One region of the Sphingobium sp. BHU LFT2 genome, then DNA from elsewhere that is predicted to be linked to it. Evidence: predicted binding sites of a transcription regulator. Region 1 holds the regulator's gene; each other region holds the start of a gene.
What was found. The regulator LexA, encoded in region 1, represses DNA repair genes until DNA is damaged. The targets are predictions, from matches to a motif close to GTTCCNCNCTTGTTCT.

Region 1 (9,568 bases):
GCGCGCTGCTGTTCACGCAGCTCGGCCAGCTCTTCCTGCGTCGCATAGCAGCGATAGGCATGGCCATTGGCGAGCAGCTGGTTGGCGACCTCGGCATGGCGCGGGGTGCGCTCGAACTGGAACACCGCCGGCTCATCGCCGCCCAGGTTCAGCCATTCCAGGCCGTCGAAGATGGCGGCCACGGCTTCCTCGGTGGAGCGGGCGCGATCGGTATCCTCGATGCGGAGCAGGAACTTGCCGCCATGATGGCGCGCAAACAGCCAGTTGAACAGCGCGGTGCGGGCGCCGCCAATATGCAGGAAGCCCGTTGGCGACGGGGCGAAACGGGTCACCACCTGCTTGTTCAATCCCGTTGCACTTGCCGTCATATTCGCTGACATTCTTCCTGCCTAATCCATGGATGCGACGCCCCCTAGCATGGCTTTTGAGCCACGACAAACGTCCGTTGGGCGCAGGACGGTGCGTATTGCGCACAATGGATTTGCGCGGATCGAACAATGGCTGGAGGTGGAGCGCGAACAGCTTGCCTTGTGGGTGCCGGTGGCGCTGGGTGTGGGCATTGCCGGCTGGTTCGTGCTGCCGGGGCCGGCACATTGGTTGGCCTGTTGCTGCGGGGCGCTGGGGCTGGCCTGTCTGGCGCTGTTGCTGCCGGTGGGCGCACGATTGCGGCATATGCTGGTGGCGGCCGGCTTGCTGGCCTGCATTGGTTGTCTGCTGGTCTGGGGCAAGGCGACATGGCTGGGACAACCGCCGCTGGCGCGTCCCATATTCGCACAGGTGACGGGGACGGTGACGACGGTGGCCAAGCTGCCGGCTCAACAGATGGTGCGCGTGGGGCTGCGGCCGATCGAGGCGCCGGCGCTGCCCGCGGCGATCCGGGTGAATATCGCAGAGGCGGATGTGCCCGAAGGGCTGGGCAAGGGGGCGGTGCTGCGCTTTCGCGTGCGGCTGATGCCGCCCGCGCCGCCGAGCGTGCCGGGGGCGTTCGATTTTGCGCGACGCGCCTATTTCCAGGGGATCGGGGCGACCGGGCGGGCGCTGGCGCCGGTCGAGATGGTGGAGCAGGCGCGCGAGGCGCCGACGCTGCGGGCGCGGCTGTTCGATCATATCAGCGGACAGGTGGCAGGCGCACCGGCGGGGATTGCGGTGGCGCTGGCGACCGGCGACCAGGGCGCGATTGCCGAAGCGGATGCGGAGGCGATGCGGCGCAGTGGCCTTGCCCATCTTCTCTCGATCAGCGGCCTGCATGTGACGGCGCTGATCGGGGCGGTGATATTCCTGCTGTTGCGCTTGCTGGCGCTGATTCCGCGCGCGGCGCTGGACTGGCCGCTGATGCTGATCGCGGCGGCCGGCGGCGCGCTAGCGGGGATCGGCTATACGCTGCTGACCGGCGCGGAGGTGCCGACGGTGCGATCCTGCATCGCGGCGCTGCTGGTGCTGGGCGGGCTCGCGCTGGGGCGCGAGGCGATCACATTGCGGCTGGTGGCGACCGGGGCGCTGGTGGTGCTGGTCTTCTGGCCGGAAGCGCTGATCGGGCCGAGCTTCCAGATGAGCTTTGCCGCAGTGGTCGCGCTGGTGGCGCTGGGCGAGCATCGGCGGTTCAAGGCGTTCGCGATGACGCGGGACGAGCCTTTGCCGCGCAAGGCCGGGCGGACGGTGGCGGCGATGCTGATGACGGGCCTTGCCATCGAACTGGTGCTGGCGCCGATCGCGCTTTACCATTTTCACAAGGCTGGTTTGCTGGGCGCGGTGGCCAATCTGGTCGCGATCCCGCTCACCACCTTCGTCATCATGCCGCTGGAGGCGCTGGCGCTGTGCTTCGATCTGGTCGGGCTGGGCGCGCCCTTCTGGTGGCTGACCGGCAAGGCGATCGCTTTGCTGCTGGCGGTGGCGCATGGCGTGGCGGCGAGCCCGATGGCGGTGATGCTGGCGCCGGCGGTGCCGGGCGGGCTGTTCGCGATCATTGTGGTGGGAGGCCTTTGGTGCCTGCTGTGGCGCAGTCGCTGGCGCTGGCTGGGGTTGGGGCCAATCGCAATCGGCCTGGCCGGCATCGCGCTGCTGGCGCCGCCCGATATCGTGGTGACGGGCGATGGGCGGCATGTCGCGGTGCGGACACCGACGGGGACGATGGCGCTGCTGCGCGAGGGGGCGGGCGACTATGTCCGCGACGTGCTGAGCGAGAGCGCGGGCTATGACGGGATGCTGGAGGCGATCGCGACGATGAAGCAGGCGCGCTGTTCGACCGATCTGTGCGCGGTGACGTTGCCACGGGGCGGGCGCGACTGGCATTTGCTGGTGACGCGCAATGCGATGCTGGTGGACCGACCAATATTGGAGCGGGACTGCGCGGCGGCCGATATCGTCATCAGCGATCGGGGGCTGCCCTGGTGGTGCCGGCCGCGCTGGATGAAGATCGACCGCCGGCTGCTGTCGCGCACCGGCGGCCTGTCGATTGGCCTTGAAAGCGGCAAAGTTCACACCGTCCATCGGCCCGGCGACGCGCATCCCTGGATCGTGCGCCGCCGGCCCCGAACGGCCGATCAGTTGTAGCGGCGCAGCAGGCCGGCGAGCTTGCCCTGGATGCGGACCTGGCGCGGATCATAGATCTGCGGTTCATAGGCGGCATTGGCGGGATCGAGCCGAACCCGGCTGCCTTCGCGGCGGAAATATTTGAGCGTCGCTTCGGCGTCATCGATCAGGGCGACGACGATCTGGCCTTCGCGCGCGACATCGGTGCGCTGGATCAGCGCGAAGTCGCCGTCGAGAATGCCGGCCTCCATCATCGAGTCCCCCGACACTTCGAGCGCATAATGATCGCCCGAGCCGAGCAAGGCGGCGGGGACGGAGAGCATGGTGTGGCTTTCCATCGCCTCGATCGGGACGCCGGCGGCGATGCGGCCGTGCAGCGGGATTTCGATCACGTCATTGGCGGCGGTCGGCAACAGCACGGCGGGCGCCGATACCTTGGGCGTCGGAATGGCCGGCGCGGGCGCGCGGTGCATCGCGTCGGGCAGCTTGAGCACTTCGAGCGCGCGGGCGCGGTTGGGCAGGCGACGGATGAAGCCGCGTTCTTCCAGCGCGTTGATCAACCGGTGGATGCCGGACTTGGAGCGCAGATCGAGCGCGTCCTTCATCTCCTCGAACGAAGGGGACACGCCGCCTTCTTCCAGCCGGGTCTGAATGAAGCTCAGCAATTCCTGCTGCTTGGGCGTCAACATCGGCGGTCCTCCATGGAACGAATGAAGAACGCATAGGAAACGGAAAGGGGCAAGTCAAGCGCCTTAAGCCATGCGCGGCTTTTGCCGGTCAGGCAGTTAGCGGGATGATGTCGACCATGTCGCCGGCAATGGCGGGGGCTGAGCCGGCCGGGCGACGGATCAGACAGTCGGCCAGCGCCATGGCGGCGGTGGCGGCGCTGTCCTGCGACGTGGCCGAGACGATCCCGTCGGCGCCGCGAAACGCCCGCAGATAATCGTCGCGTTCCGCCGTCGCGCCGAGTGGGGCGGCAAGGCGGGCCTGCACGACCGGCGGCAGCGGGGCGCGCGATCCGGCGAGATGGCGGACCAGCGGGCAGAGGAAGAGGGTGCCGGTGACGAAGGCGGAGACCGGATTGCCCGGCAGGCCGAGGAAGGTGGCGTTCCCCAGGCGCCCGGCCATCAGCGGTTTGCCCGGCCGCATCGCGATCTTGTAGAAATCGAGCGTGCCGCCGGCGGCCGCGAAGGCGGGGCGGACATAGTCATGGTCGCCGACCGAGGCGCCGCCGGTCGAGACGATGATATCGGCCTGTGCCGCCTGTTCCAGCGCCTGCGTCATGGCAGCGAGATCGTCGGGCACGATGCCAAGGTCGATCACGTCGCAGGGCAGGGCGGCGAGCAGGGCAGCGAGCATCGGCGCGTTGGACGAGGGGAGATAGCCCGGCGGCGTCGGCGCGCCGGGGGGAACAAGTTCATTGCCGGTCGAGAGCAGGGCGATGCGGGGCCGGGCGCCGACGGGCAGGCTGCCATGGCCGCCAAGGACGGCAAGCGCGATCTGGCCCGGCGTGAGGCGGCTGCCTGCGCTGACCAGCAGCGTGCCGGCGCGGAAATCGGAACCGAGCGGGCGGACATGCCTGCCGGGCGTCAATATGCCGTCATGCGCGGTCAGTTTGTCGCCGGCGCGCGTGGCATTTTCCTGGATCAGGATCGCATCGGCGCCGGCCGGCAAGGGCGCGCCGGTGAAGATGCGGCAAGCCTGGCCCGGTTGCAGGGCCGGGATATCGGCGTCGCCCGCGCTGCTGGTGGCGACCAGCTGCCACGGTCCGGCGCCTTCGGATGCGCGCACGGCATAGCCGTCCATCGCGGAAAGATCGGCCCAGGGCTGGTCGCGGCGCGCGCTGATGTCGGTGGCGAGCCAGCGACCGGCACAGGTGGCGACGGGCACATGTTCGGCCGGCAACGGATCGGCGAGGGCAAGTAGCCGCGCCTGCGCGTCCGCGACCGGCATCAGGTTCATCGGTCGCTGCTCTCCGGCGCGGTCCAGTCGCCCGATTTGCCGCCGCGCTTGGCGAGCAGGCGAACATCGCCGATTATCATGCCCTTATCGAGCGCCTTGGCCATGTCATAGACGGTCAGGAGCGCGGCGGTCGCGGCGGTCAGCGCCTCCATCTCCACCCCGGTCTGGCCGGCGGTGCGCGCGGTTGCGGTGACGGTGACGCCATCGTCGTGGAGGGTAAAGTCGATGGTGACGGCGCTCAGCGGGATCGGATGGCAGAGCGGGATCAGTTCGGCGGTGCGCTTGGCGGCCATGATGCCGGCGACGCGGGCGACGGCCAGCACATCCCCCTTCTTGACGAGGCCGGCGGCGATCGCCTGTGCGGCGTCGGCCGCCATGGTGATGCGGCCGGCGGCCACCGCCTCGCGCGCGGTCACGGCCTTGGCCGAGACATCGACCATGCGGGCGGCGCCGTCTTCATCAAGATGGGTGAGGCCGGTCATGCTCCGGTCAGCAGGTTGCGGGTCGCGGCCTCGACGTCGGCCTGGCGCATCAGGGTTTCGCCGACCAGGAAGCAGCGCACGCCATGATCGGCCATGGCGGTGAGGTCGGCATGGGAGCCAAGGCCGCTTTCGGCAACGAAGGTGCAGCCCTCCGGCGCCTTGCCGACCAGTTCATAGGTGCGGGCGAAATCGACGCTGAAATCGCGCAGGTCGCGGTTGTTGACGCCGATCAGGCGCGAACGGAGCTTGAGCGCGCGCTCCAGTTCGGCCTCGTCATGCACTTCGATCAGGGCATCCATGCCAAGGCCGAGCGCGGCGTCCTCAATCTCCTGCATCTGGCCGTCGTCCAGCGCGGCGACGATGATCAGGATCGCGTCGGCGCCGAGCGCCCGGCTTTCGAGGATCTGCCAGGGATCGACGATGAAATCCTTGCGCAGCACCGGCAGCGCGCAGACCGATCGGGCGGCCATCAGATAATCATCATGGCCCTGGAAATAGGGTTCATCGGTCAGCACCGAAAGGCAGGCGGCTCCACCGGCGGCATAGGCCACCGCATGGGCCGGCGGATCGAAGTCGGCCCGGATCAGCCCCTTGGACGGGCTGGCCTTCTTCACCTCAGCGATGAGGCCGAAGCCCGAGCGGGCGGCATCGTCCAGCGCCTTGCGGAAGCCGCGCGGCGGGGTCTGCTCGCTGGCGCGGGCGTGGAGCGACGCGATCGTCGTCGCGGCCTTGCGGCGGGCGACATCCTCGCGCTTGAAATCGCAGATTTCGATGAGCTTGTTGGTCATTGATAGGCAATCCAGCAATTGAGGAGCGCGTTGGCAAGGCCGTTGTCGATCGCTTCGGCGGCCTGTTCGACGCCCTCCTGGAAATCATGGGCAGCGTCAGCCACCACCAAAGCGGCGGCGGCGTTGAGCAGCACCGCGTCGCGATAGGCGCCGGCCTCGCCCTGGAGCAGTGCACGCAGCGCCGCCGCATTATGCGCCGGGTCGCCGCCGCGAATGGCGGTGACGGGATGGGTCGAGAGGCCGAGGTCCGCGGCGGTCAGGCGGCGCATCGCGACCACGCCGTCGGCCGTCACCTCGGCAATGTCGTTGCCGCCGGCGAGCGAGAGTTCATCGAGCCCCTCGTCGCCTGACACGATCATCGCATGGGTGGCCCCCAGCTGGCCCAGCGCATCGGCATAGATGGGGACATAGGCGGGGCGGGCGATGCCGACGAGCTGGCGGCGGACATTGGCGGGATTGGCGAGCGGCCCCATCAGGTTGAAGATGGTGCGTTCGCCGATCGACCGGCGGATCGGGCCGAGACGCTTGAGCGCAGGATGATAATTTTGTGCGAACAGGAAGCAGATGCCCAGATCCTTGAGCGTGGCTTCCGCCGTGGCCGCGGCGCGATCGAGATCGAGACCCAATGCTTCGAGCGTGTCGGCGGCACCCGCCTTGGACGAGGCAGCGCGATTGCCATGCTTGGCGACCGGCACGCCGGCGGCTGCGACCACCAGGCTGACGGCGGTGGAGACGTTGAGCGTATGATGGCCGTCGCCGCCGGTGCCGCAGACGTCGATCGTGCCTTCGGGGGCGTCGACCGGGATCATCCGGGCGCGCATCGCACGGGCGGCGGCGGCGATTTCCGTCGCGGTCTCGCCGCGCCGCGCCATGGTGACGAGGAAGCCGGCGATCGCCTCATCCGACAGGTCGGCGTCGAACAGCAGGTCGAAGGCGCGGGCGGCTTCGTCGGCGGCCAGGGGCGCGTTGGGATCGGGCAACAGGGTCATGGGCCAAGCCTTTAGTCCCGGCCGCGCGCGAAAGTCGAGGGCGACATGCTATTTGCCCGCCAATTGGAATTTTGTTGCGTGGTCCGGCAATTGGCTTGACGTGCAGGCCAAAGGGGCGTTGTCGGGAAAGCCATGCGCCGTTCCTGGTCGACCCTGTTCTGGAGCCTTGCCATCCGCCAGCGCCGCCGGCTGCGCGAGAGCGAGGCGGCCTTCATCCTGCTCGCCGTGCTGGCGGGCGTGGCGGCGGGGCTGATCACCAACCTGTTGCAGCTGATGGCGCACGGCATTCAGGAACTCCTCTATGGCGTCAGCATCAACCGGCTGAGCGCGTTGGGCGAGATCCGCCATCCCTGGCGGCTGCTGGGCCTGCCGTTGGGCGGGCTGGCGCTGGTGTTGCTGGCGCGGCTGCTGCGCCGGCGGCAACGGCCGCTGATCGACGTGGTGGAGGCCAATGCCCTGCATGGCGGGCGCATCCCGATGGCCGACAATCTGGTGATCGCCGGGCAGACGGTCTTGTCAAACGGGGCAGGCGCCTCGGTTGGGCTGGAGGCGGCCTATGCGCAGATGGGCGGCGGCGTCGCGTCGCTGCTGGGGCAATGGCTGAAACTGCGGCGCAATGATCTGCGCACTTTGGTCGGTGCCGGGGCGGGGGCGGGCGTGGGCGCGGCCTTCGGCGCGCCGCTGGCCGGTGCCTTCTACGCCTTCGAGATCGTGATCGGCCATTATACGCCCGCCGCGATCGCTCCGGTGGTGGCGGCGGCCTTGAGCGCGGCGTTCGTGACCCGCGAGCTGGGCGTCGAACCCTGGCTGATCGCGACCACGGCGGACCGGATATTGGGGACGGTGGATTATCTTCTCTATGCGCTGCTGGGCCTGCTGTGCGCGGGGCTGGGCATCCTCATCATGCGGATGGTGACCTTTGCCGAGCTGCGGGTGCAGGGCTGGACCTGGCCGGGGCGGTGGCGGCCGGTGATCGGCGGCGTGCTGCTGATGCCGCTCGCCTGGCTGACGCCGCAGACCTTGTCGGCCGGGCATGGCGCGCTGCACCTCAACCTCATCCTGCTGCCCGACTGGACCGTGCTGCTGATGATCCTGTGCCTCAAGATCGCGGCGTCGGTGATTTCGCTGAGCTTCGGCTTTCGCGGCGGGCTGTTCTTTGCGGCCTTGTTCCTGGGATCGCTGGCGGGGCAGATCTTTGCGCAGCTGGTCGACCTTGTCGGGATCGGCTGGTCGCTCGACCCCAATGATGCGGCGCTGGTGGGGATGGCGGCACTGAGCGTCGCGATCGTCGGCGGGCCGATGACACTGGGGCTGCTGATGCTGGAGACGACCCATGATTTCCAGCTGATGGGCGTGGTGCTGACCGCGTCGCTGCTGTCGAGCGCGGTGACGCGGGAAATGTTCGGTTACTCCTTCTCCACCTGGCGGCTGCATCTGCGCGGATCGACCATTCGCAGCCCGCGGGACATTGGCTGGGTGATGAACCTGACCGCCGGGCGGATGATGCGGCGCGACTGGGTATCGGTGCCCGATACGATGAATGTCGGCCAGTTTCGTGCGCTGGTGCCGCTGGGGTCGGCGAGCAAGGCGATCATGATCGACGGCGCGGGCGGCTATCGCGGCATCGTGCCGACGGCTGCGATATATCGCCCCGAACTGGCGGAAGATGCGCCGATCGCGCCGCTGGCAACGATGGCCGATATCTCGCTGCGGGCCGATGCCGATATCCGTGCGATCCTGCCCCTGTTCGACAAGGCGGCGGCGGACGAGCTGGCGGTGGTGGACGAAAGCGGGCTGGTGCTGGGCGTGCTGACCGAGAAACATGCGCGGCGGCGCTATTTCGAGGAAATTGAGAGTTCGCAGCGGGCGTTGTTCGGCGAGGGATAGGGCTTTCTTGGAAAATGCGCGGAAGGGCGCATTTTCGGTGCCGCACCGGCCCGCGCCCCCACCCGGCCTCCCACAGTATATCGCCGCGGGGCGTCCGGGCGGGGGCGCGGGCCGGGGTTGCATTGGCGGGGCAGGGCTGTAGAAGACCGGCATTCGCATGGACCCGGTGAAATTCCGGGTGGCTATTCCGGCCGCCGATCCGCCGGACAACATCGCACATGTTTATCGAACAAGCGCCCGTGTTGGCGCCATGTGACCTGATGTGGATTTTCGACATGACCCAATTTTTCAGCCGCTATCGCCGCCGATGGTTCAGCGACGCCCGGACGGCGCGCCATGACATCATGGCCGGCATCGTCGTCGCGCTCGCCCTGATCCCTGAAGCGATCGGCTTTTCCATCATCGCCGGGGTCGATCCGCGCGTCGGCCTCTATGCCTCGGTCGCGATCGCCATCACCATCGCGCTGATCGGCGGGCGGCCGGGGATGATCTCCGCCGCGACCGCTGCCGTCGCTGTGCTGGTCGGGCCGCTGGTGCGCGAGCATGGCGTCGAATATCTGTTTGCCGCGACGATCCTGATGGGCGTGGTGCAGATCATCGCCGGGTTGCTGCGGCTCGACCTGCTGATGCAGTTCGTGTCGCGATCGGTCATCACCGGCTTCGTCAATGCGCTGGCGATCCTGATCTTCATGGCGCAACTACCGCAGCTCACCAACGTCGGTTGGCAGACCTATGCGATGGTGCTGGGTGGCCTCGCCATCATCTATCTCTTCCCCCGGATCACCAAGGCGGTGCCGGCGCCGCTGGTCGCGATTTTGCTGCTGAGCGCGCTGTCGATCGGCCTGGGCCTGCCGGTCCATACGGTCGGCGACATGGGGCGCCTGCCCGAAGGACTGCCGAGCCTTGCCCTGCCGCAGGTGCCGTTGACCTG
Region 2 (9,568 bases), on a different contig from region 1:
GCCACCAGCGCCTCGATCATGTCCAGCGTCGCCGCGCTGTCATGGGGCGGCAGGAACTGGCCGAAGCGCGCATACCAGCTCGCCTTCTCGAAATGCAGGTCGGCCACCAGCAGCGCGCCCTGGGCCGGCCAGAACAAAGCCGCCTCCGGCAAAGCCAGGAAATCATGACCTGCGAACGAAAGGGGAACCATCGCCCGGCTATGCGCCCTCTTCGCCCGGCTTTCAAGTATGCGCGCCAGCGCCTATAGGGCTCCCCATGTTCACCGTCGCAGCCCTCTACCGTTTCGCCACCTTCGCCGACCCGCAGGCAACCGCCGCCGATCTGCGCGCACTGTGCGCCGATCTTGGCACCTGCGGCACGCTGATCCTGGCGCGTGAGGGCATCAATGGCACGGTCGCGGGCACGGCCGACGCGATCGAGCGGCTGGTCGCCCATATCCGCGCTCTGCCCGGCTGCGCCGATGTCGACGTCAAATATGCGACCGCCGACAGCGCGCCCTTCGGCAAGATGAAGGTCAAGGTGAAGGCGGAGATCGTGACCCTGGGCGCAGGCGACCTCGATCCCGCCCATCAGGCTGGCGTGCATCTCGATCCTACGGACTGGAATGCGCTGATCGCCGATCCCGACACCGTCATCATCGACACCCGCAACGCCTATGAAGTGGCAGTCGGCACGTTCGAGAATGCGATCGACCCGGCCACCCGCTCCTTCCGCGAATTTCCCGCCTGGTTCGACGATTTCGCCGCGAAGCTGCGCGACGAAGGCCGCAGCCCCAAGATCGCGATGTTCTGCACCGGCGGCATCCGCTGCGAAAAATCGACCGCGCTGGTCAAGGCGCGCGGCTTTGACGAAGTCTATCACCTCAAGGGCGGGATCCTGCGCTATCTGGAGGAAATGCCGGAGGCCCAGAGCCGCTGGCAGGGCGACTGCTATGTCTTCGACGAGCGGGTCGCTGTCGGCCATGGGCTGAAACAGGGCCATTATGCCACCTGCAGCGCCTGTGGCCTGCCCTATCCGCGCGATACCGACCATGACTGCCCCGGCGGCGACGCCGACGGCGCCTGGCCGCATCGGGGCTAATCCGCGCTTTCCACCAGTTCGACCATCTCGAACTGATAGGATGTCCAGCCCCGCATCCGCGCGCCATCGGGCGCGGCGGCGCGCTTCTTCTTCGCCTCGGCCAGCGAGCGGGTGTGGCCCCAGAACACTTCGGTCTTGCCATTTTCCAGTATGGCGACGATCCGCCAATAATGGGTGAAGGGGTCGGCGGTCGGCCCGATCTTCTGCACATAGCCGTCCGGCATGGTGGCGGTCAGATAGCGTTTCCGGCGCGCCATGGGTTCAGGCCTGATAGCGGTGCAGGCCCGCCCCATGCGCCTTCAGCCAGGCACGCGCAGGGCGCGGATCCTCGCCATAGATGCGGGCATGGGCAGCGTGGAAGGCGGGACTATGGTCCATGTGCAGCAGATGCGCCAGTTCATGCGCCACGGTCGACCGCCGCACCCAGGCCGGCGCCAGGATCAGCCGCCAGCTATAACGGATCGCCCCGGTCGACGTGCAACTGCCCCAGCGGCTGCGCGTGTCGCCAGTGCCGACCGAGGCGACGATCAGGCCATGATCCTGCGCCATCGCCAGCGTCTCCGCCTCCAGCACCGCCTTGGCCCGCGTCCTGAGCCAGCGCAGCACCCGCGCACCGACCGATTCCGCCGCCCCGCCCAGGATCAGCCGGTCGCCCTCCAGCCGGATCGTGCGGGTCGCCCCCGCGATCCAGCAGATGCGCACCTCGCGCCCTTCCAGCGGGAAGGTCGCGCCGTCGCCCAGCAGCGTCACCGCCGGCGTCACCGCCATCTGCGCCCGGACCCAATCCTCATGCCCCTGCGCCCAGCCCAGCGCGCGCTTGAGGTTCGCCCGCGCCGGCAGCGACAGCCGCAATTCGCCGCGCAACCCGTCGATCGTCAGCTTGTAGGCGCGCGCTCGCGCCGACCGGCGCACCCGCACCGGCATGGCGACGCCATCGATCAGTATTTCTGCCTCAGAGCTCTCGGTCGACAAGATGATGTTCCCAATCGCCGGCATCGGCCTCCGCCACGGTCCAGCCGCGTACGGATTCCTTGGCCCGATGCACCGCCTCGCGATCGCCGCAGACCAGATAATGCCATTCGGGCAGCGGCAGCCCCGCCTCGCGCAGCCGATAGGCACAGGTGCGCGGCAGCCAGCTGATCTGCTTCACCTTGGCCGGGGTCAGCCGCACGCAATCCGGCACGAACCGCCGCCGGTCGGGATAGTTGGTGCAATGGCCGCTATGCCGGTCGAGCAGGCGACAGGCGACATTGGTCGGATAGATGCGGCCCGTGTCCTCATCTTCCGCCTTGTGCAGGCAGCATTTGCCGCAACCGTCGCACAGCGCTTCCCATTCGGCGCGGTTCAGCTTGTCGAGGGGCTTGTCCCAGAAGTCCAAATGTCACTTGACCCATTTTTCGAGAAAGGCGCGCACGATATCGGGTGCGCCCTCGTCCACATCCGGCGTGCCTGGATCATCCACCGGCACCAGCGCGATCGGCTTGCCGTCCGGCCCGAACAGATAGGGCGTGCGGCTGTGGCTGACCAGATAGTCGCTCGCCCCTTCCGGCTTTTCCGCATTGTAGAGGACGACGAAGTCCTTGGCCACCTTCGCGATCTGCTCCGGCGTGCCGGTCAGGCCGACGAGGCGCGGGTGGAAAGCCGCGACATAGGGCTTCAGCACCGCCGGCGTGTCCCGCTTGGGATCGACGCTGATGAAGATCGGCTGCACCTTCGCGGCGCGGGCGGGCGCGGCCTTTTCGAAGGCACTGAACGCCTGCATGATCCGCTGCAGATCGACCGGGCAGACATCCGGGCAATAGGTGTAGCCGAAATAGACGATCCGATACTGGCCCTTATAATCGTCCCAATGCACGGTCTTGCCGTCCTGGTCGGTCAGGGTGAAGGGCGCGCCGATGCGCGCGCCGACCAGATTGCCCTGTTCGCTCTCGCCGCTTGATGCGTTGCCGCCAGCCCCCATATTGCATGCCGTCAGCAAGGCCAGAAGCGGCAGGGCGAGCGAGATCAGCGCTTTGTTCATGGTGTCGCCTGCCATGCCTTGCTATGGGCCGATTTGCAAATCGAACGGGGCGCGCGACGATGAAGATTGGGATGAAGAGCGGACTTTCCACCTGGCTGTTTCTGGCGCGGCCTGCCGCCATCACCCTGGCACTGATGGCCCCGGTTGCGGCCCAGGCCCAGTTTTCCAACAATTACAACTTCCTCAAGGCGGTGAAGGACGCTGACGGCGACAAGGCGACCGAAATGCTGCAGAAGCCGGGTTCGACCGTGATCAACAGCCGTGACGTCACCACCGGCGAAACCGCGCTGCACATCGTCATCGGCCGCCGCGACACGACATGGCTCAACTTCATGCTGTCGAAGGGCGCCAATCCGAACCTGGCCGACAATAATGGCACCACGCCGCTGCTGCTCGCCGTGCAGAACCGGTTTGAAGAAGGCGTGCGCCTGCTGCTCGCCCGCGGCGCCCAGGTCGACAAGACCAATGGCAGCGGCGAGACCGCATTGATCCGCGCGGTGCAGCTGCGCGACATCGGCCTGGTCCGCCTGCTGGTGGCGCAGGGCGCCAATGCGGACAAGCGCGACACCATCGCCGGCATGTCCGCCCGCGACTATGCCGAGCGCGACAGCCGCACGCCGGGTCTGGTCGAAGCGCTCGATTCCGCCAAGGCCAGCAATGCCACGCCCAAGGGCCCGGTCCAGGGTCCGGTCTTCTGATATGAAAAAGGGCGGCCAGGCCGCCCTTTTATTTAACCCTTACCAGCCCAGTTCCGCCGCATAATCCGGGTCGGCCAGCGCCGACAGGCGGCGGGCGGCGCGGCGGGCGAAGCGCAGCGTCTCTGCCTTGCGCCGGGCGGCGGCCAGCGGCTCGAACGGCGCGGCGCGCACCAGTTCGGCATCATATTGGTCCGCGACGATCAGGCCGGTGCGGGCCGGCCACAGCGCCTCGCTGTCGAACAGGCTGGTGTCGAAGCCCGATGGCACCGCCCAGAAATAGCGGTCGCAATAGTCGAAATAATCCGGCCATTTCATGTCGCCCAGCAGGTCCGCCCGGCTGCACTTGATCTCGACGATGGTCAGGCGCCCGGCGCTGTCGATCGCCATGATGTCGGCCCGCCGGCCATTGGGCAACGGCACTTCCAATATGCCGTTCATGTCATGGCGATGAAACAGGCGCAGCGTGCCGCGCGCAACCGCCAGCGCGGTCCCGTCGGTCAGCGGTGAACAGCGATCGAGGTCTTGGGAAGCGTCTTGGATGGTCATGGCACCAGATTAGAACAGGAAGGGAACAAAAGAAAAGACCGATTCGGACATGGGGTCCGAACCGGCCTTCAAAAGGGCGTCACTGTCGCGCGGTGAGCGCGGATCAGCGATAGAAGACGTGATTGTCGATCGACGCCAGCTTGGTCTTGCCCCAGCCCGGCGACACGCGGCGGGCATGGAAGAACAGCGCGCCTTCGGCCTGGCTGTCCCAGCTGTCGTCCAGGGCGATCTGCGCGATCGCAACGGCCTGGCGCCAGGAATCGCTGGTGATGTTGATCGGCGGCATGCCGTGACCACGCACGAAGCTGAACTGGCTCGGCTGATAGATGACACCGCACAGGCTGCTTGCGAAGCGGCCCGACTTGGCGCGGTTGATGATCACGCGGGCAACGGCCAGCTGGCCCTCCAGCGTTTCACCCTTGGATTCGAAATAGACTGCACCGGCTAGGCACTTCATGTCGCCTTCGACATCCTCGGGAGCGCCTTGCGCATCAACCAGGGCTGCCAGGGTCTCGGCCTTGGGCTCGATATCGGTCGAAAAATTGCTGCCAGCCTTGGAGCCGGAATCCAGCGACTGCGCGACTTCCTGCGGCGCAGCGAAAACGACGGCGGGCTTGGTGCCGGCCGTGGGTGCGCTAGTCAGCGCGGCGGTTTCCGGCAGGGAAACCGTGGACAGGGAGGCCTCGCTGGCACTCGACATGTCCGACGCCGTAACAGCCGCAGCGGCCGACAGCGTAAATGCCGCGATGATCGCGGCCTTCAGACGAAAACTCATTATTGCTCAAAATCGTGCGGTTATTGGCCAGAAACGTCGATTGTAACCGATATTCTGTGACGTTCGGCCGCCCCCCGTCTGCGTGTTTACCGGCCCGCCCCCCGTGGACGAATGCAGGCAACCTGCGCGTTCAGCGTTGGCCGCCATTGCCCGCGCGCGTGCAAGGAGTCAACGATCAGCAGATCGTTTCAGCGGCGAACCGTTCCGCATCCGCGATATCAAGCTCCACCAGCCACAGGTCGGGGTCCGATCTGCGCCGGCGTTCGGCATAGGCGGCGAACGCCTCAGGCCCCTCTTCCGCAGGGGGTCCACAGCGCATCAATGCATGGCCGCCGCGAAAGTTCGATACCCGTTCGAAAATTGCGGATTCCCGCCCCTTGTCCATCACCTGGACCAAGATGACGCCGCTCATTGCATCGCCCTTGGCCAGGATCATGGCAAATCCGCCGGCGGCATTCACCCGCTTCACCAGCGCGCCGACCAGCATCGCGCTGGTCAGCCGCGCGGCCGGACTGTCCTCAGCCATGATATCCCGGCAGCGATGACAGCGGAATCTGCGACCGCATGAAGGTGCCGGTGCCCCGGCCCACCTCTTCCCCGTCCGAATCGAGGATGCTCGCTTCGGCGACATAGACGCGGCGCTTGCCGCTGATCCAGCGCCCCTCGGCGCGCAGCTTTCCGGGGCCGATCGGCCGGGTGAACAGCAGGTTGAAGGCGGTGGTCAGCAGGAAACGATCACTGACCAGACTGTTGGCGGCATAGAAGGCCGCATCGTCCAGCATCTTGAAATAGACGGTGCCATGCACCGCGCCGGCGGCATGGAAATGCCGCTCGTCGACCTCGAAATCGATCACCGACCGACCGGGTTCCGGCACGCGCAGGGTCGACAGGAACAGGTCGTTGATCGGCGCGCTGTTGTAGAGATGCTCCAGCGCGCGAAAATGCGCCGCCTCGCCACTGGCGAGCGCAGCGGCCTCAGGCGGCGTCACGCGCCTCACCACCGGCCAGCAGCGCGTGCAGCGCCTCGGCCGACTTGGCACCGCGCAGGCGCGTCACCTGCGCCTCGTCACGCAGATAGCGGGATACACGCGCAAGCGTCTTCAAATGCTCGGCACCGCTGTCCTGCGGCGACAGCAGTGCGAACACGACATCGACCGGCGCATCATCGACCGCGTCGAACGGCGCCGGCGGATCGAGCAGCACGACCACGCCGCACATGCGGTCGAGGCCCGGCAGCTTGGCATGGGGAATGGCAACGCCGCCACCGAAGCCGGTGGAGCCCAGACGCTCGCGCTCCAGCAGCGCGTCGGCGGCCGCTTCGGCATCGACGCCATAGGATTGCGCCGCCAGAGCCGCGATCTTCTGGAACAGCATCTTCTTGCCGTTCACAGTCACCTCGGTGGCCAGCGCGTCCGGCGAGACAATATCGTTGAAATGCACCATTTTACTTCCGGGGGCAGCCGAGGCGCGCCCAGCCTGTCGAAAAAAATGCGCGTTGCTCGGAGAAACTAAAGCCCGGCCCCATAGGCCGCCTGCACCCGGAGGTCAACAGGCGGCCCGGCTTGGCAGGGGGTCAGCCGCGCGGCTCGACCCAGCCGATCGTGCCGTCCTGACGGCGATAGACCATATTATAGGCCGACGTGCCGGCATTAAGGAACAGCAGCGCATTGGTGTTGCGCAGGTCCAGCATCATCACCGCGTCGGACACGCTGGCCTCGGGAATGTCGACCCGCGTTTCGGCGACGATCAGGGGCGCATCGGCCGCTTCGGCCTCCTCGTCGGCGGCACCGGCGAAGATGGTATAGCCCGCGCCGTCGATATCATCGACGCTATAGCCATTGGCGCGCTGCGCCTCGGCCGCGGCGGCCTGGATGCTGCGGTCCTTCAGGCGGCGCATATAGCGGCGCAGCTGCTTCTCGATCCGGTCCGATGCCTGGTCGAAGGCGGGATGCGCCTCCTGCGCCTCGCCGGCGCCCTTCAGGATCAGGCCGGTCATCACATGGCAGACGATATCACAATGGAAGGCGCCATGCGGGGCCGGTCGGAAGGTCACCTGGGCGGAAATCGTGCGGGAGAAATATTTCTCGGCTATCGCTTCCAGCCGGTCGCTGACGTGCTGCTTGAGCGCCTCGCCCGTCTCGACCTGATGCCCGGAAACACGGATATCCATATGCCTTCTCCTTATTCTTGCCGGGACGCCGGATCAGCGGCCCGGTTGGCACGTGGCAAACGCCGGCAGGTTCAGGCCGGCGGCGCCTCCTCGAGCCAGAGCGGCTTATCCAGCTTCGCGACGAAAGCGGCATGCCTCTCCAGCTCCTCCGCGCTCGCCGTGAAGACGCGCGCGGGACGAACAGGGCGAACAACGGCGGTTTCCGTCAGTTCCACCCTGACGATCTCTTTCTCTTCCTCCTGTGCAAGACCCAGGCCGATCTGACGGCCGCCGGTCAATTCGACATAGAGCTGCGCCAGCAGTTCGGCGTCGAGCAGCGCGCCATGCTTGACGCGATGGCTGCGGTCGATGCCGTACCGGGTGCAGAGCGCGTCCAGGCTGTGCTTGGCGCCGGGATGCAGGGTGCGGGCAATCGCGACCGTGTCGATCATCCGGTCCATCGACACGGCGTCGCGCGCGCACAGCTTCAATTCGTGATTGAGGAATCCGAAGTCGAAGCGCGCATTGTGCGCGACCAGCGGGCTGTCCTCCAGGAAATCCATCAGCTCGGCCACGCCCTCGCGGAACAGCGGCTTGTCCGACAGGAACTGGCTCGACAGGCCATGCACCGCCTCGGCGGCGGAGGGCATGTCGCGCTGTGGATTATAATAGGCATGGAAGGTGCGGCCGGTCGGCACGCGATTGATAAGCTCTATGCACCCGATTTCGACCAGCCGATCGCCGGATGCCGGATCAAATCCCGTCGTTTCGGTGTCGAAAATGATCTCGCGCATCGCCCTTTTGAACCGACTCTCTATGACTCTACTTATCTGCCTGTCCGGGCGCCAAGGCAAGCGACCAGACGCCTGACCTGTGCTCGGGTTGCGGCAAATGTCGTACCCGTGTTGATGATATAGTCTGCCCTTAGCCGCTTTTCAGCATCGGGCAGCTGCAAGTGCAGGATTCTACGAAATTTTGCCACCGTCATGCCCGGTCGGGCCAGCACCCGCCGCCGCTGTTTCCAGGCGGGCGCACTGACGACGATGATCCCCTCCATGCGCCGGTAGCCACCCGTCTCGAACAGCAAGGGCACGTCCAGGATCACGAATTGGCGCGACCGATGGCGTTTGAGGAATCGCCGGCGCGACTCGCCCACGGCGGGATGGACGATCGCCTCCAGTGCCTTCAATTCGGCGGGATGACCGAACACCGCTGCGCCCAGCTTCGTCCGGTCAACGCCCTGCGGCCCGGTGGTGCCGGGAAAACGCGCCTCGATCGCCGGTATCAGCCGGCCGCCCGGCCCCTGCAGCCGATGCACCTCGGCATCGGCATCGAACACCGGCACGCCCTCGCGGCGAAACATCGCTGCAACCGCCGACTTGCCCATGCCGATCGAGCCGGTGAGGCCGTAAATCTTCACCCCGTCGCCGTTCAGTCCGCCGCCGTGAGCAGGGCGCGCAGTTCCGCGTCCAGCTCGCGCGGTGCCTCCGCATCGAAGAAGATGTCGAACGCCAGCGCCGCCTGGCCGATCAGCATTTCCAGCCCGTCGAGAGTCTTGAGGCCCCGGTCGCGCGCCGCCTTCAGCAAGCCCGTCTCCAGCGGCGCATAGACGATGTCATAGACGGTCGCGCTCGCCGGCAACGGCGAAAGGTCCAGATCCAGCGCCGGCTGGCCGACCATGCCCAGCGACGTGCTGTTGACCAGCAGGTCGGCGGCCGGCAGCGCATCGGTCATGCCGATCACCTTGCCCTTCACCCCGGCCCGGTCGAGCAGCGCCTGTCCCTTGGCGGGGTCGCGCGCCATGATCGTGATCTCCGGCACGCCCAGGCTGGTGAGCGCGAACAGGATCGCCCGCGCCGCGCCGCCCGCGCCGATCAGCACCGCATGGCGCCCCTTCCACTTGTCGCGCAGCAGCGGCTGCAGGAACCCGCCGGCATCGGTGTTGGTGCCGATCAGCGGCCCGGCGGTCTCGCTGGCGATGGTGTTCATCGCACCGATCCGGTCGCGCACCCCACCCGGATCATCGGTATAGTCCATCACCGCGATCTTGTGGGGAATGGTGACATTGCAGCCAAGCCAGTCGGGATCGGCCCGGCGCTGCAGGAAATAGGCGGCCAGCCCCTCGGGCGTCACATGAGTCTTCTTGTACTCCGCCTCGATATCCAGCGCCTGCAGCCAGAAATTGTGGATAAGGGGCGATTTGCTGTGGTCGATCGGATCGCCGATCACCTCTGCATAAGGGAGCTTGTCGGTCATGACGCCAGAACGCCCCTTATGCGCAGGAAGTCAAGAAGCGGCA
Region 3 (9,568 bases), on a different contig from region 1:
CTTCCTCATCTCGCTCGCCAGCGCGGTGCTCGGCTATGTCGGCGCCGACTGGTTCTGGCGTCGTCGCATGGGGCGCAAGTGGCAGGCGCGCAAATTGAGGATTGGCAAGCGCACCGAAAGCAGCGCATTGGAAGAGATCGCCCGGGTCTGATCCGTGGCGTCATGGTTCCATTGTAAGGGCTTAAGGGGACGGCGCCGATGGTCGCGCGGGTAAACAGGGATGATGAGGCGTGGATGGGGCAGGCCCCGTCGCGCAGCTTCGTGCCCCTGCTCGCGCTCGCCGCGGCCGCCTCCGCCGCGATCGTCCTCTATGCCATCGGCGACTGGGCGCTGGCCGCCGGCTTTGCCGCCACGGTCATCACCATCGCCGCGCTGCTCGCCTGGTATCGCCGCCTCTATCCCCCACCACTGTCCGCCAGTGATGCCGTGCCCGACTGGACCGTGGCGCGTGCCGCCGCCGACGCCTCCAGCATGGCGATCGCCGTCACCGACCGCGCCGGCCGGCTGGTCTGCGCCAGCGACCTGTTCGGCGAATGGTTCCCCGGCTATCCCTCGCCCCCGGCCGTCAATGCCGATGCCTCGCTGATCGAGAGCCTGACCGCCGCCGCCCGCGCCGCCTGGCGCGATGGCGAGGCCAAGGTGGAGGCGATCGCCCATGCGACCCTGCGCCTCGACGTCGACATCACCCGCACCGGCCGGTCGGAAGATTATCTGCTCTGGCGCTTCACCCCGATGCGCCAGCCCAGCGCGCTCGACGATGTCCACCGCGTCCTGACGGGCGAGGCCGGGCGGCAACTGGGCGAAGCCGGCATCATGGCGGTGATGATCGGCGGCGAGGGGCGCATCCGCGCCGCCAACGGCGCCTTCCTGCTGCGCGCCGCCGGCCGGATCGACGCCAACATCACCGGCCGCGATTTCGCCGCCCATATGCGGGTCGATGACAAGGGCCGGCTGTTCCTGGCGCGCGAGGAAAGCGGTGGCCTGCCGCTGCGCCTGCTGCAGGTGCCGTTGCGCCGCGCCACCCAGCCGGGCGGCATCCAGAATGGGGCGCAGGACGGCCCGATGCTGCTGCTGCTGATCGACGAGCCGGTCGGCGGTGGCGGCACCTCTGCCCTTTCCTATATCGAAACCCTGCTCTCGCTGCTGCCCTTCGGCCTCGCCATGGCCGACCGCGACGGCCGGGTGCTGTTCGTCAACAAGGCGTTCGCCCGCGCCGCCGGCATCAAGGATGCCGAAACGCCCAGCTATCCCGGCGACCTGGTCGTGCGCGAGGATCAGGCGGCGGTGGCCGACGCGGTGCGCCGCTTTGCCGTCGGCCCGCAAATGTCGGGCGACATCGCCGTGCGCATGCGCGAACAGCCCGAAGAACCGATCGCGCTCAGCCTCGCCGGCGTGCGCGGCCTGGGCGAGGCCGCCGTGCTGCTCAGCCTCAAGGACAATAGCGAGGAATCGAAGCTCAAGCGCCAGGTCGCGCAGGCGACCAAGATGCAGGCGATCGGCCAGCTGGCGGGCGGCGTCGCCCATGACTTCAACAATATCCTGACCGCCATCATCGGCCATTGCGACCTGATGCTGATGCGCCATACGCCGGGCGACAGCGACTATGACGACATCACCCAGATCAAGTCGAACAGCAATCGCGCCGCCGGCCTCACCCGCCAGCTCCTCGCCTTCTCGCGCCAGCAGACGCTGCGCCCGCAGATATTGCAGCTGCCCGACATCGTCGCCGACGTTTCCAACCTGCTGAAGCGCCTGCTCGGCGAGAATGTGAAGCTCGACGTCAGCCATGGCCGCAACCTCGGCGCGGTGCGCGCCGACCCCGGCCAGCTGGAACAGGTCATCATCAACCTGGCGGTCAATGCCCGCGACGCCATGCCCGAGGGCGGCACGCTCAATATCCAGACCTATGGCGTGCCGGCGAACCGCGTGCGCGAGATGCGGCAGCAAATTCTGCCGATCAGCGACTATACCGCGCTGCGCGTGTCCGACACGGGCCTGGGCATCCCGCCCGACATCTTGTCCAAGATCTTCGAACCCTTCTTCACCACCAAGGAACTGGGCAAGGGCACCGGTCTTGGCCTCTCCACCGTCTACGGCATCGTCAAGCAGTCGGGCGGCTATATCTTCGCCGAATCCGAACTGGGCCGGGGCGCCAGCTTCGTCATCTATCTGCCGGTCTATGCCGGCGGCGACATTGAACAGGCCAAGCCCAAGACGCCGATCAAGCGCAGCGAAACCTGGGGCACCGGCACGGTTCTGCTGGTCGAGGATGAGGATATGGTCCGCGCCGTGGCCGAACGTGCCCTCACCCGTCAGGGCTACAAGGTGCTGACCGCCAGCGACGGCGAACAGGGGCTGGAAGTGCTGGGCGGCGGCGAGAAGATCGACCTGCTGATCTCCGACGTGGTGATGCCCAATATGGACGGCCCGGCGATGGTGGCGCAGGCGCGGCGGAGCTTCCCGGACCTGCCGGTGCTGTTCATGTCCGGCTATGCGGAGGAGCAACTGCGCAAGTCGATCGACATCGCCAATGTTGCCTTCCTGCCCAAGCCCTTTTCCGTCAACCAGTTGGCCGAAGCGGCGCGCGACGCACTGGCGATGCGACCGGCGGCGGAATGAACTTGGCCGCCGGCAAACGATTATGCTGGGCATCGCCTGCCCCTTTGGCTAGCGATGGGAAGCAAGAACAAGGGACAAGGGCGCATGGCTGACGGCAAGTCCATCCTCATCGTCGAGGATGAAGCAATGATCGGCATGATGCTGGAAGATTATCTCGACGCGCTTGGTTATCGCCTCCACGCGACCGCAGCGTCGGTGGACGAGGCGTGCGCCCTGGCGCGCGAGGGCGGGTTCGACGCCGCCCTGCTCGACTGCAATCTCCAGGGTGAAAAAAGCTGGCCGGTCGCCGACATATTGGCCCAGCAGTCGATCCCCTTCCTGTTCGCCACCGGCGGCATGGCCGACGATCTGCCGCAGGGTCATGCCGATCGGCCGACGCTCGCCAAGCCCTTCACCATCGGCGCCGTGGAACGCGCGCTGGAGAAGATTCTCGCCGACTGAATAGGCAGGATAGGAAATTTCCGTTCCCCTCTTGTTCCACAGGAACAAACAGGATACATCATTGGCAGGCGCCGAGTGACTCGACGCGATCCGCTTGACAGGGGATAGGCCGATGACCGCTATGCTCTCACTCATCGATTCCAAGAAGACAGGCACAATGGACAGACAGAAAGCATTGGAGGCGGCGCTCGCCCAGATTGATCGCGCCTTCGGCAAGGGCAGCGCGATGAAGCTCGGCAGCCGTGAGAAGATCGAGATTGAATCGATCTCGACCGGCTCGCTCGGCCTCGACATCGCGCTCGGCATCGGCGGCCTGCCCAAGGGCCGCATCATCGAGATTTACGGGCCGGAAAGCTCGGGCAAGACCACGCTGACGCTGCATGCGATCGCCGAGGCGCAGAAGGCCGGCGGCACCGCCGCATTCGTCGACGCGGAACATGCGCTCGACCCCATTTATGCCAAGAAGCTGGGCGTCGATATCGACGAACTGATCGTGTCGCAGCCCGACACCGGCGAACAGGCGCTGGAAATCGTCGACACGCTGGTCCGTTCCAACGCCATCGACATCCTCGTCGTCGACTCGGTCGCCGCGCTGGTGCCGCGTGCCGAGATCGAGGGCGAGATGGGCGACAGCCATGTCGGCCTGCAGGCGCGCCTCATGAGCCAGGCGCTGCGCAAGCTGACCGGGTCGATCGCCCGCTCCAAGTGCATGGTGATCTTCATCAACCAGGTGCGCATGAAGATCGGCGTGATGTACGGCAATCCGGAAACCACCACCGGCGGCAACGCGCTCAAATTCTACGCCTCGGTCCGTCTCGACATTCGTCGCACCGGCCAGATCAAGGATCGCGACGATATCGTCGGCAACGCGACCCGCGTGAAGGTGGTGAAGAACAAGGTCGCCCCGCCCTTCAAGCAGGTCGAATTCGACATCATGTATGGCGAGGGCATTTCCAAGATCGGCGAGATGCTCGACATCGGCGTCAAGGCCGGGCTGGTCGAGAAGTCGGGCTCCTGGTTCTCCTATGACTCGGTCCGCATCGGCCAGGGTCGCGAAAACGCCAAGACCTTCCTCAAGGAAAATCCCGAAATGGCAGACCGCCTGGAAAAGGCGATCCGCGGCAAGACCGAGGAAGTCGCCGAAGGGATGATGGCCGGACCCGAAGCGGGGGATGACGACTAAGCAGGACGACCGCGCCCGACCGGATCAACCGGGCGCCTGATCCTGCCTTTCGTCCACCTCTGGCTTCACGCTCTGAAAAGGCCCGTTGCGCGATGGCGCGGCGGGCCTTTTACCTGCCGGGCGCAAGACAGGGCTGTCGCCATGCAGGCGCAACGGAGGGGAAAAGACCGCTATTCGTGCGGCCGCAGGGCGCGATTGAGCGAATCCAGCACCTCGGCGATCGGTTCGGTCACGGTGACGCTGCGGCCTTCGCCAAAGCGGATGCGGGTGCCGTCGGTCACGGATGAGACGAAGGTCACCTGGGTAGGGTTGACCGCGGTTTCGGTGCGATCGACGCCGACGAACATGACAAGCATGATCTTCTCTCCCATTTTCGGCCCGTGCCGGACCCATTGGGTGCAAGACTAGCTGCTTTTTGCGCCGTTACCAGAGGCTTTGTGCGGTTCAGCCTGCCTCGATCGCCTGCAGGAACCGGCTCGCCCGATCGTCCAGCCGGTGCGCGACCGTCGCCAGCTGCCCCGCCGCAACGCCGATGTCATGGGCGCCTGCCGCCGCCGCGCTCGCATTGTCGCTGATCTGGCGCGCACTCTGGCGGATATGGTCGCTCGACGATCCGGCTTCCGACAGGCTCGCGGCGATCGACCGGCTGAAGGCGCCATGGCGCGCCACCGCTGAAAAGACCGATGCCGACACCTCGTTCGCGGTCGCCATCGCCGCGTCCATGTGCATATGTCCCTGCGCCACCGTCTCGACCGCCAGCCGGACATGGCCGATGCGCTGGCCGATCTCGGCCGCCGCCTCGCGCGTCTGGCTCGCCAGCAGCTTCACCTCGCGCGCCACCACGGCAAAGCCCTGCCCCGCCTCGCCGGCCCGTGCCGCCTCGATGCTGGCATTGAGCGCCAGCATGCTGGTCGCCCGCGCAATATCGTCGATCAGGGTGATGACCGCGCCGATCCCGTCCGCCTCGACCCGCAGCGCCGCCGTCTGCTCGGCCCCGACCTGCGTCTGCGCCACCGCCGCGCGGATCGCCTCGCCCGCCGCGCGCACCTGGCTTTCCATCGCCTGGAACAGCCCGCCCAGTTCCTGCCCGCCGCTGGCGATGCCGTGCAGGCTGTCAGCCGTCTGCTCCGCCGCGACCGCCATGCCGGCCGCCGCCTCGCCATTGCCCGACGCCCGCTCCACCGCCTGTTCAGCGCGCGCCGACAGCATGTCGGCCATGCCGACCAGATCCGCGATCAGCGCCTCGACATCCGCGCGAAATGCGCCGCTCTCGCGCGTCACATGTTCCAGCCGCCGGGTGCGGGCCAGCGCATCGCGCGTATCCCGCTCCGCCGCCAGCCGCAGCAGCAGCGGGCCGCCGACCACGCCGGCATAATGGCCGCCCTGCGTCACGATCAGCCCCTCGCAATCACTCCCCTGCGCGGCATAAAGGTCGATCAGCCGTTCGACGCTGGCACTCTGCTCCACCATCGCACACGGCCGCACATGCTCATCCAGCCGCCCGCCGAAACTGGGATTGCGCAGCAGCGCATGACCGAAGGGGTTGAAAAGGATGCGCCGCATGTCGCGCTCATAAATGGCCCCCACCGGCCGATCGGCGGCGTCCACCACCGGCAGCAGCCGCAGCGCCGCATCATCCTGGAAGCGGTCGACGGCCTGGCTGAGCGGCTGGCCCAGCCGGACCGCAGCGCAGCCCTGCGCAAAGGGCAAGGCGGTGCCGGCGGCAACATGCGGCTCCGGGTCGGGCCGATCGAGCATCTGGGGCGCGTACATGGCGCCCGGCCTAGAAGAAAAGGGTAAATGACCGCTTAGTATTTGATGACGCTTTTGTTACAGATCGTTGTTTTTACGGAATTATTTGGCCGGTTTATAACCAAATGCCTCGCGCGCCAGCTTGATCACCTCGGGATCGGGCGCCGGGAAATCCATCGGCACCAGTTTCTCCAGCCGCTCCGCCACATAGGTTAGCGCCGCGATTCGTCCGGCCTTGCGATTATTATTGTCGATCACCTTCCAGGGCGCCTGCTTGGTGTCGGTCTTCTCGAACATGTCGTGCATCGCATCCCAATATTCGGCCCGCCTGGCCCGGTTGCGATAATCGTCGGTGCCGGTCTTCCACCGCTTCCACGGCGTATCCAGCCGCTGCGCCAGTTGCTCGTCCTGCGTCTCCTGGGTGATGTGGACGAACAGCTTGATGATGTTGGTGCCGGTCTCGACCTGCTGCGCCTCGAACGCGTTGATATCCTTGTATCCGCGCTTCCATTCCGCCTTGGTGGCATATTTCTCCACCCGCTCGACCAACACCCGGCCATACCAGCTGCGGTCGAACAGGCCGATATTCTGGCTGGCGGGTAACCGGGTCCAGAAGCGCCAGAGGAAATGATGGTCCAGTTCCTCGCGTGTCGGCGCGGCAATCGGATGGACCTGATAGTAACGCGGGTCCCAGTCCGCGGTCATCCGCTTGATGATCCCGCCCTTGCCCGCGCCATCCCAGCCTTCCAGCATGATGACGGTCCGGCGGCGATGCAGGATATGGGCGACCTGGATCTTCGACAGGCGATGCTGCAGCGCCAGCAGCGCCGCATCATAATCGCCCTTGAACTTCGCCCCGGTCTCATAGTCCGACAGATTGATCGTCATGCGCCGCTCTCCTGCAAGGGGACGGCCGATTAGATCGAACCCCGACGTCAAGAGCAAGCGCGGCCTCAGTGCAGCACGGCATCGGTATCGACCAGCCGCACATCGTGCATCATGTCGAGATAGGCCTGGAGATAGAATTTGTGCGAGGCTCCGACGATCACCAGCATGCGCTGGCCCGGCGCGGCGGCGAAGACGTCGCGAATATTGGCCGCCATGCGCAAATTGCGCACCTCCCAATAGCCGGCATAGCCGCGCCCGAAACGCTCGGGCGAAGGCTCCTTGAGCGCCGCGCCGAAATCACTGTCATAGATGGTCTGCGCCTGATCCGGCGCATTATAGGCGCGATAGAGTGCCAGCACGCCGGCCCCCGTCCGGATGCCGGGCTGCAGCGCCGCATCGGCCGCCTTGCGCCGCGCCGTCGCTTCATTGTCCCACGCCTTCATGATCGCCGCGCCCGCCGCCTTCTCCTCCTCGGCATTGCGATAAGGCCGGTCGGCGCTGTGGTCGTCCATCGGTTCCAGCCGCTCCAGCCCCAGTCTGGCAGCCAGCGGCGCGGCAATCAGGAACTCCTCGTTGCGACGCTGGCGCAGCGTTTCCAGCCGCGCCACCAATATGGCGTCCAGCCCATCCCCCGCATGCCGGTCCGCGCCGTCCAGCCGCAGCCATTGCACCAGCGCCGATCCCTGATCCGCCGCCGCCAGGAACAAGGCCGCCAGATGGCGCCGATCCGATGCCGTCGGTCGCTCCGGCCAGGCGGCCAGACGCCGCTCGACCTCGGTCGTGGCAGCCGGTACGTCCAGCCCGGTCGCCTGGCGCGCCGGCGTCGCGTCCCAGCAATAGGTTTCCACCGTCTCCGCATAGCGGAACGGCGCGCGGCGCAAGGCGTCGCATTGCAGGCCAGACAGGGACTCGACCGCGATTGATTGCGGCTTCCACGCCCCCAGCCGGTCGATCAGCGGCCCCAGCGCCTTTGCATCGAAATCCTTTGGCCAGCCCGACAGATGGGGCGTGCCCAGCACCATCACCTCATTGGGCGGCCCCGCCACCGCCTTCAAAGCGCGCGGATCGAAACCGGGACCAGCCGCCTGCACCGACACCGCCGCAAGCCCCGCTGCCAGTCCCGCCACCAGCGTCGCCATGATCGTCCGCATCATCCGCCCTGCTCCCTTGCCGCGACGTGTGTTATCATAACAATACAGCAAGGCAAGACGGCAAAGAAAAAGGCCCCCGCCAGATGGTGGGAGCCCTGTTCTTTCCAGCCGATGGAAAGGGTTATGCCTTCGCCTGCGGCTCCACCACGCGGACATGCAGTTCGCGCAGTTGCTTGAACTCGGCGGCGCTCGGCGCCCCCATCAGCAGGTCTTCGGCGCGCTGGTTCATCGGGAACAGCGTGATCTCGCGCAGATTCTGCGCGCCGCACAGCAGCATCACGATACGGTCGACACCGGCGGCCATGCCACCATGGGGCGGCGCGCCATATTGGAACGCGCGATAGAGACCACCGAACCGCTCTTCCACGTCTGCCTGGCTGAGGCCGACCAGCTCGAACGCCTTGACCATCGCCTCGGGCGACTGGTTACGGATCGAGCCCGACGCGATCTCATAGCCGTTGCAGACCATGTCATACTGATAGGCCTTGAGGCTCAGCGGATCCTGATTGTTGAGCGCGTCCAGCCCGCCCTGCGGCATCGAGAAGGGATTGTGGGCGAAGTCGACCTTCTTCTCGTCCTCGTCATATTCATAGAAGGGGAAGTCGACGATCCAGCACAGGTCGAACCGGTCCTTGTCGATCAGGTCGAGCGTCTCGCCGACGCGGATACGCGCCAGACCCGCCAGCTTCGCTGCCTGCGATTCCTTGCCGGCGGCGAAGAACACGCCGTCGTTCGGGCCAAGGCCCAGCGCCGCGATCAGCTTGGCTGTCGCTTCCTCGCCATGATTCTTGGCGATCGGGCCGCCGGGCACGCCATCCTTGATGTTGATATAGCCAAGGCCCGAATAGCCTTCGCCGCGCGCCCAATTATTCATGTCGTCGAAGAATTTGCGGCTGCCCGCGCCTGCGCCCGGCGCCGGGATCGCGCGGATGACATTGCCGCTCTCGACCAGGCTGGCGAAGATGCCGAAGCCCGAGCCATGGAAATGCTCGGTCACGTCCTGGATGATGATCGGGTTGCGCAGGTCCGGCTTGTCGCTGCCATATTTCAGCATGGCTTCGGCATGCGGAATGCGCGGGAAGCTGCCGGCCGGGGTGACCGGCTTGCCCTGGGCAAATTCCTCGAACACCGACGCGATGACCGGCTCCATCGTGTTCCAGACATCCTCCTGGGTGACGAAGCTCATTTCCAGGTCAAGCTGGTAGAATTCGCCCGGCAGGCGATCGGCGCGCGGATCTTCGTCGCGGAAGCAGGGGGCGATCTGGAAATAGCGGTCGAAACCGGCAACCATCAGCAGCTGCTTATATTGCTGCGGCGCCTGCGGCAGGGCGTAGAACTTGCCCGCATGGATGCGGCTGGGCACCAGGAAGTCGCGCGCGCCTTCCGGGCTGGACGCGGTCAGGATCGGCGTCGAATATTCGGTGAAGCCGGCATCTTCCATGCGGCGACGCATGTCGCGGATGATCTTGGTGCGGGTGACGATATTGGCGTGCAGCGTTTCGCGGCGCAGGTCCAGGAAGCGATAGCGCAGGCG

Region 2: a site for LexA is predicted at 4,357-4,372, ahead of JQK15_RS09130 (MmcB family DNA repair protein). Genes of this name have one in related genera too.
Region 3: a site for LexA is predicted at 3,083-3,098, ahead of recA (recombinase RecA). Genes of this name have one in related genera too.

The regions. Positions count from the first base shown of each region.
Region 1 is NZ_JAFCGW010000011.1:75,181-84,748, reverse strand. Features, by position in the region: gene gltX (glutamate--tRNA ligase) at 1-368, opposite strand, end outside; gene JQK15_RS18635 (ComEC/Rec2 family competence protein) at 418-2,550, shown strand; gene lexA (transcriptional repressor LexA) at 2,541-3,218, opposite strand; gene JQK15_RS18625 (molybdopterin molybdotransferase MoeA) at 3,307-4,491, opposite strand; gene moaC (cyclic pyranopterin monophosphate synthase MoaC) at 4,488-4,973, opposite strand; gene trpC (indole-3-glycerol phosphate synthase TrpC) at 4,970-5,761, opposite strand; gene trpD (anthranilate phosphoribosyltransferase) at 5,758-6,750, opposite strand; gene JQK15_RS18605 (chloride channel protein) at 6,883-8,637, shown strand; sul1 at 8,794-8,849, shown strand; gene JQK15_RS18600 (SulP family inorganic anion transporter) at 8,913-9,568, shown strand, end outside.
Region 2 is NZ_JAFCGW010000003.1:378,672-388,239, reverse strand. Features, by position in the region: gene pdeM (ligase-associated DNA damage response endonuclease PdeM) at 1-191, opposite strand, end outside; gene trhO (oxygen-dependent tRNA uridine(34) hydroxylase TrhO) at 257-1,081, shown strand; gene JQK15_RS09155 (hypothetical protein) at 1,078-1,338, opposite strand; gene JQK15_RS09150 (M48 family metallopeptidase) at 1,343-2,077, opposite strand; gene JQK15_RS09145 (YcgN family cysteine cluster protein) at 2,034-2,459, opposite strand; gene JQK15_RS09140 (SCO family protein) at 2,463-3,116, opposite strand; gene JQK15_RS09135 (ankyrin repeat domain-containing protein) at 3,161-3,799, shown strand; gene JQK15_RS09130 (MmcB family DNA repair protein) at 3,839-4,345, opposite strand; gene JQK15_RS09125 (cell wall hydrolase) at 4,449-5,120, opposite strand; gene JQK15_RS09120 (DUF1491 family protein) at 5,296-5,646, opposite strand; gene JQK15_RS09115 (PaaI family thioesterase) at 5,639-6,109, opposite strand; gene JQK15_RS09110 (PTS sugar transporter subunit IIA) at 6,096-6,563, opposite strand; gene hpf (ribosome hibernation-promoting factor, HPF/YfiA family) at 6,694-7,290, opposite strand; gene dnaQ (DNA polymerase III subunit epsilon) at 7,362-8,063, opposite strand; gene coaE (dephospho-CoA kinase) at 8,096-8,689, opposite strand; gene aroE (shikimate dehydrogenase) at 8,701-9,525, opposite strand; gene JQK15_RS09085 (Maf family protein) at 9,522-9,568, opposite strand, start outside.
Region 3 is NZ_JAFCGW010000005.1:44,979-54,546, forward strand. Features, by position in the region: gene JQK15_RS11705 (DUF2062 domain-containing protein) at 1-151, shown strand, start outside; gene JQK15_RS11710 (hybrid sensor histidine kinase/response regulator) at 199-2,619, shown strand; gene JQK15_RS11715 (response regulator) at 2,704-3,060, shown strand; gene recA (recombinase RecA) at 3,173-4,243, shown strand; gene JQK15_RS11725 (hypothetical protein) at 4,414-4,599, opposite strand; gene JQK15_RS11730 (methyl-accepting chemotaxis protein) at 4,688-6,016, opposite strand; gene JQK15_RS11735 (polyphosphate kinase 2 family protein) at 6,098-6,883, opposite strand; gene JQK15_RS11740 (DUF5694 domain-containing protein) at 6,949-8,037, opposite strand; gene aspS (aspartate--tRNA ligase) at 8,156-9,568, opposite strand, start outside.